2 linked regions of the Gemmobacter sp. 24YEA27 genome follow. The protein of the gene in region 2 binds, or shares a complex with, the protein of the main gene of each other region. Links are inferred from orthologs where the notes say so. Each region holds a gene or a part of one and is shown on either strand. Other genes may lie near its edges. The genes, in order: accD and QNO18_RS02140.

What was found.
Region 1: the proteins of QNO18_RS02140 (region 2) and accD are in contact, whole or in part, in a solved structure (PDB 8UXZ), measured with the Escherichia coli proteins. The link is inferred for Gemmobacter sp. 24YEA27 from one-to-one orthologs.

Annotation. Positions count from the first base shown.
Region 1 is NZ_JASJPW010000001.1:1,475,622-1,478,773, forward strand. The notes cover bases 1-2,832. They hold accD (acetyl-CoA carboxylase, carboxyltransferase subunit beta), read right to left. Parts: upstream 1,967-2,832; coding sequence 1,034-1,966; downstream 1-1,033. Other genes in these bases: QNO18_RS07370 (folylpolyglutamate synthase/dihydrofolate synthase family protein), read right to left, coding at 1-707; QNO18_RS07375 (monooxygenase), read right to left, coding at 709-1,014; recR (recombination mediator RecR), read right to left, coding at 2,214-2,819. In the rest of the region: QNO18_RS07390 (YbaB/EbfC family nucleoid-associated protein), read right to left, coding at 2,833-3,152.
Region 2 is NZ_JASJPW010000001.1:421,239-424,427, reverse strand. What follows is about bases 118-2,986. They hold QNO18_RS02140 (acetyl-CoA carboxylase carboxyltransferase subunit alpha), read right to left. Parts: upstream 2,098-2,986; coding sequence 1,138-2,097; downstream 118-1,137. Other genes in these bases: QNO18_RS02145 (Hint domain-containing protein), read right to left, coding at 118-955. Outside these bases: more of QNO18_RS02145, read right to left, coding at 1-117. UniProt on the Escherichia coli protein: Component of the acetyl coenzyme A carboxylase (ACC) complex. First, biotin carboxylase catalyzes the carboxylation of biotin on its carrier protein (BCCP) and then the CO(2) group is transferred by the carboxyltransferase to acetyl-CoA to form malonyl-CoA.

The sequences.
Region 1 (3,152 bases), 1.1 Mb from region 2 along the record:
ATCCGGCCGCGTTCTTCGGCGATCTGCCAGTGCTGACCGAAGGCAAAGACCGGTGCGCCAAGACGGGCGGCCTTTGCCTCGATCACCGCGAGGCCCGCCTCTTCCTGGGGGCCGACCACGACAGGCACACCGCGCTTGATGATCCCGGCTTTCTCGCCGGCGATTTCGGGCAGCGTCTCGCCGAGATATTGCTGATGGTCGATCGAGACCGGCGTGATGATCGACAGCCGCGGCTGGTCTACGACATTGGTGGCATCAAGCCGCCCGCCAAGCCCGACCTCAAGCAGCGTGAAATCCGCCGGAACCCGCGAAAAAGCGAGCATCGCCGCGACGGTGGTGATTTCAAAAAATGTGATCGGCTCACCGCCATTGGCGGCAATGCATTCATCCAGCAGTGCCATCAGAGCCGGTTCCGAAATCAGCTCGCCCGCGAGCCGGATCCGTTCGTGGAACCGCGCCAGATGCGGCGAGGTATAGGCATGGACCTTTGCGCCCGAGGCCTCGAGCCCGGCGCGGATCATCGCCTGGGTCGAGCCCTTGCCATTGGTGCCCGCGAGATGGATCACCGGCGGCAGGTTACGCTCCGGGTGGCCGAGAGCGGCCAGAAGACGATGCACGCGGTCAAGCGTCAGGTCGATGATTTTTGGATGAAAGCTCATCATCCGCTCGAGGATCGCATCCGATCCGGTGCTGTCTGGCATGGTCATGTCAGAGCGGCGCGCGCGTGATGGCGGACAGCGCGTCATTCACTGCAAAAGCATGCGCGACAATGCCGGTGATGCCGAAGGCTGCGAGCCGGGCCGAATGTTTCACGCGGTACGCCTCTGCCGCGTCAGCCGAGGCGAAGAGGTAGACCCCGCCTGCACGGCCGCTGTCCTGGTTCTCCGTCCAGATCTTCCACAAAAGCCCCGGCTCTCCGGCGATATCCTGTGCCAGGTCCTCCATTGCCGCAGTCATCCCGGCCCCCCAGGGGCCCGTGAAGGGGAAATCGAACTGAAGAAGTGTGACAGACATTGCGAATGCCTTTCCTGGATCAGCTTTGGGGTGTGTCGGGGGCCGGAGCAGTGGTCCCGACCTGGGCCGGCTCGGGGGCGGCAAGATCGGCGCGGATCGCCGGGGGCTGGCCGGTGAGCATCCTGAGGATGGTGATCAGCTCTTCCCGCATGGATTTGCGATGGGTGACGCGGTCAAGCATGCCGTGATCGAGCAGATATTCTGCGCGCTGGAACCCTTCGGGGAGCTTTTCGCGGATGGTCTGCTCGATCACGCGCGGCCCGGCGAAGCAGATCAGCGCATTGGGTTCGGCGATCTGCACATCGCCCAGCATCGCGTAAGAGGCCGTGACACCGCCGGTGGTCGGATGCGTCAGCACCACGATATAGGGAAGCCCCGCCTCTTTCAGCATCTGGATCGCCACGGTCGTGCGCGGCATCTGCATAAGGGCAAGGATCCCCTCCTGCATCCGGGCGCCGCCGGCGGCGGAAAAGACCACGAAGGGCTTCTTCATCTGAACCGCGCGCTCGGCGCCCGCGATGAAGGCATTGCCGACATACATCGACAGCGAGCCGCCGATAAAGGCGAAATCCTGTGCTGCGGCGACAATGGGGGTGCGGCCGATCTCACCCTCGGCCACCAGCATCGCCTCTTTCTCGCCGGTCGATTTCTGTGCGGCCTTCAGGCGGTCAGGATATTTCTTCTGGTCGCGGAAATGCAGCGGATCGGAGATCGGTTCGGGAACCTTCACTTCCGTGAAAATGCCGCCGTCGAACAGCGCGGTAAAGCGATCCCGCGGGCTGATCGCCATATGGTGATCACAATTCGAGCAGACATTGAGATTGGCCTCGAGCTCACGATGGAACAGCATGGTTCCGCATTCCGGACATTTGGTCCACAGGTTCTCGGGCACCTCGCGCCGCGAGAAGAGCGAGTTGATCTTCGGGCGGACGTAATTGGTGATCCAGTTCATATGCAGGCCTTTCCACCGGGGACGTTTCGGGGGTCTGAGGTTCGGGTTCCGAGATAAGGCCCCGGCGCCCTGAATGCAATGCAAAGGCCTGGGGCTGGCGGTGAAGAGGGGGCCAGCCCCCTCGCGGCTTTGCCACTCACCCCCGGGATATTTATAGACAGATGAAATTGGTAAGTGAGAGTGGTTTTCAGCTGTCCTTAAATATCCCCGCCGGAGGCATCCGCAGCCGGCAAGAGGCTCCGGAGTTTCAAAGTTTGCGCCGCGCCCGCAAGGCGGCTCCAAGTGTGCCATCGTCGAGATGGTCAAGTTCCCCACCGACTGGCACGCCCTGGGCGAGGGTGGTGATCTGCGCTGTGGTGAGCGTCAGGGCATCGGCGATATAATGCGCGGTGGTTTGTGCGTCGATGGTTGCGCTCAGTGCGAGGATCACTTCGGTGACAGCCTCGTCCGCGACCCTTGCGACAAGTCGCGGGATGCCCAGCTCTTCGGGGCCAAGCCCGTCCAAAGCCGAAAGTGTGCCTCCGAGAACCTGGTAGCGACCGCGAAACACGCCTGCGCGTTCCAGGGCCCAGAGATCGGCGACATCTTCGACCACGCAAAGTTCTCCGGTGGCCCGGGACGGGTCCTGGCAGATCGGGCAGAGATCAGCGGTCGAGATATTGCCGCAACTCTGGCAGTCGCGTGCGGTCAGCGCCACTTCGGCCAGCGATTGTGCCAGCGGGGCCATGACCTGAGCGCGGCGCTTCAGCATGGCCAGTACTGCGCGCCGGGCCGAGCGCGGGCCGAGGCCCGGCAGCCGCGACATCAGCTGGATCAGCGTTTCGATACCGGTCTCGTCAGAAGTGCGCGTCACTGGGGCGCCGGCATCAGAACGGAAGTTTCATATCGGCCGGCAGGCCGAGCTGTTCAGTCAGGCGGCGCATCTCATCGGCGGATTTCGTAGCGGCGCGCGACTGGGCGTCGCGGATCGCGGCGAGAATCAGGTCCTCCAGCACTTCCTTTTCCGAAGGCACCAGGATTGACGGGTCGATATCGAGCCCGGTCACATCGCCCTTGCAGGTCGCGCGCGCCTTCACGAGGCCGGCGCCGCTTTCGCCCACCACCACGCTGTTTGCGAGGCTCTCCTGCAGATCGGCCATTTTCGTCTGCATTTCCTGGGCGGCTTTCATCATTTTGGCCATATCGC
Region 2 (3,189 bases):
CAGCGATGACCGGCGTGGTATTCAATTCGGGGAACAATGCGAGGACCTCGTCGCGCGCGGCGCGGTCCAGCCCGTTCAGCGAATGGTCGCCAGGATGGAAACTCTCGCTCGGGCACCCTTCGGCGAGGACGATTTCGTGACCCTCAAAGAGGAAATGCACATAGGTCACATCCTCATCGGCGGTGGTCTGGCGAATGGTATCGCCATTCACCAGCGAGATCGCCGGCACCAGCACTTCCGATTCCGCGAACCAAAGCTCGGCCTTCCAGCCCGAGACCATCATCCGGTGCTGCGGCGAAACCGCAAGCCGCCGCTCCGGCAGACCCTTGCCCAGCGAACCGGGCTCGAACACGACCGGGCGCAGGCTTTCATCGACAATCTGGTCTTCCATCGAGACCCTGCGCGCCCCTGTCCAGATCACCGGCAGCGCATCGCCCTCGGCATTGAAGACCAGATCACCGGGGCGCAGATCCTCGACGGGGCGTTGGCCATCAGGTGTCGCGATCAGCGTGCCGGCCACAAAACAGACCAGCATCGAGATGTCATCAATGATCGCGCCGTAGCTGTTGTTCACCCCAAGCTCGGTAAAGCTGACGCGGTAATCTCCGGCGCTCGGGAAGTCGATATTGAGACTGTAATGTTCCCAGCTCTGACCCTGGGGATAGATCGATTTCGTAAAGATGACCTTGCCGTTTGAGTCGACAATATCGACGCGGAAGCCTTCCTTGTTGGCGAGCGGCTGGCCCTCGCGCAGCGCGGTGCGGAATTCCAGCGGGACGGGGCCGGCATGGTCGATATGCACCACCTGATACATCACCGTGATCTGGTTGCTGGCGCCATCCATCTCGGCAACACGGTTCGGCGACCCATTCCCGAGATAGGTGCCCTCATTGTAACCGGTCTCCAGATCGGTGCCGGACCAGCCGGTGCTGCCCTGATCGAAGGTTCCGTTCACAATGAGATTCGTTACTGGCACAATCAGACCCTTCCGGAGCGTTCTGATCGAATTTTCCTAAAGAGTGAGGTATTAATATGGGTCACATGTGGCAAAACCTGGTCGCCGGCATTTCCGGACGACCAGGGGCCACCTGATCAGCAGGTGCAGTTCTGGTGGAGAGGGGCGCGGCGGGCCTGTGCTCAGGCCGCCAGGCCGCGAGATCCCATGTCGAGGAATTTCTGCCGGCGGTCTTTGCGCAGGGCTGCCGGCTTCTTGTCGGTCAGTTCTGCCAGCATCGCGGCAATCGCCTTGCCAACCGCATCGACCGCCTCCGAGGGCGCGCGCTGCGCGCCGCCGACCGGCTCTTTGATGATGCGGTCCACAATGCCGAGCTTTTGCAGATCCTGGGCGGTCAGGCGCAGTGCTTCGGCCGCCTCGCGCATCTTCTCGGCATCCTTCCACAGGATCGAGGCGCAGCCTTCCGGCGAGATGACCGAATAGACCGAATGCTCGAGCATTGCGACGCGATTCGCGGTCGCAAAGGCTACGGCGCCGCCCGAGCCACCCTCACCGATGATCACCGAGATCAGCGGAACGCCGAGCGAGAGACATTTCTCGGTCGAACGCGCAATGGCCTCGGACTGGCCGCGCTCTTCCGCGCCCTTGCCCGGATAGGCGCCGGGCGTGTCGACAAGCGTGACCACCGGCAGGCTGAAGCGGTCGGCAAGATCCATAAGCCGGATCGCCTTGCGATAGCCTTCGGGGCGGGCCATGCCGAAATTATGTTCGATCCGGGTCTTGGTATCATGGCCCTTTTCATGCCCGATCACCATCACCGGCCGGTCATTGAATCGCGCAATACCGCCCATGACTGCATGGTCATCGGCAAAGGCCCGATCCCCGGCGAGCGGGGTATATTCGGTAAAGAGCGCGTCGATATAGGACTGGCAATGCGGCCGGTCCGGGTGGCGCGCCACCTGGCATTTCTGCCAGGCAGAGAGATTCTTGTAGAGATCGCGCAAAGCGGTCTCGGCCTTGCGGTCAAGCGCTTCGGCTTCCCGCGTGACATCCATCGCCGAATCCTTCCGGGCAAGCGCCCGCAATTCCTCGGCTTTGCCTTCGATCTCGGCCAGGGGCTTTTCGAAATCGAGATAGATCATGCGCTGGACCCTTATTCTGATCGCCTCCTATATGGAGGGGGCGGGCGCAAAGTGCAACTGACGCCGCGCGTGGCAGGCCGAGAAGCAGAGGGGGCCAGCCCCCTCGCGGCTGTGCCGCTCACCCCCGGGATATTTAAGGACAGATGAAAAGGCGAAGAGAGCATGCCGATTTCATCTGTCCTTAAATATCCCCGCCGGAGGCTTCCGCAGCCTGCCAGAGGCGCGGCGCCAAAAATGGGGCGCCAAAAATGGGGCGCCGGAAATGGCAACACCCCGCAGCTTTCGCCACGGGGTGCGCTTCCTCCCATTTGCCGCGCAGGGCCTCCTCTCCCTGTGGTCGCGGCGCGGGTGTTCATTTCCAATCCGCCTCAGGGACGGGCCTGGTTGAGGTGATGTTGCACATTGTAAAAGCAGTGTGTCAACGGATTCTCTTCACCGTCCGGCAATGATTTCGGTCTGCCGAACGATCACTTCGGCCTGGCGCATTGAGGCGATGTCGATCAGCCGGCCTTTGTAAGTCGCGGCGCCCTGGCCTGCAGCTTTGGCGGTCTCCATCGCAGTGAGGATCTCGCGCGCCTCGGTTACGGCGGCCTCGGATGGCGTGAAAACCTCATTGGCGAGCGCCACCTGTTTCGGGTGGATCGCCCATTTCCCGACCATCCCCAGGGTGGCCGAACGCAGAGCCTGAGCGCGGAACCCCTCATCATCCGAGAAGTCGCCGAAGGGACCATCGACCGGCAACACACCATGTGTGCGGCAGGCGGCGACGATGGCGGCCTGGGCCCAATGCCAGGGGTCGGACCAGTATCTGGCGCCTTCGCGATGCATATAGTAGTTTTCCTGGGTTCCGCCGATGCCGGTGGTCTGCATCCCCATCGAGGCCGCGAAATCGGCGGCGCCGAGGCTCATGGCCTGCAGGCGGGGGGAGGAGGCTGCGATTTCTTCGACATGGGCGATGCCGGCGGCGGTTTCGATAATCACTTCAAAGCTGATCGGCTTTTTGCGGCCCTTGGCGCGTTCAACTGCGGTGACCAGCGCGTCCACCGCATAGACATCGGCGGCGCAACCGACCTTTGGGATCATGATCTGATC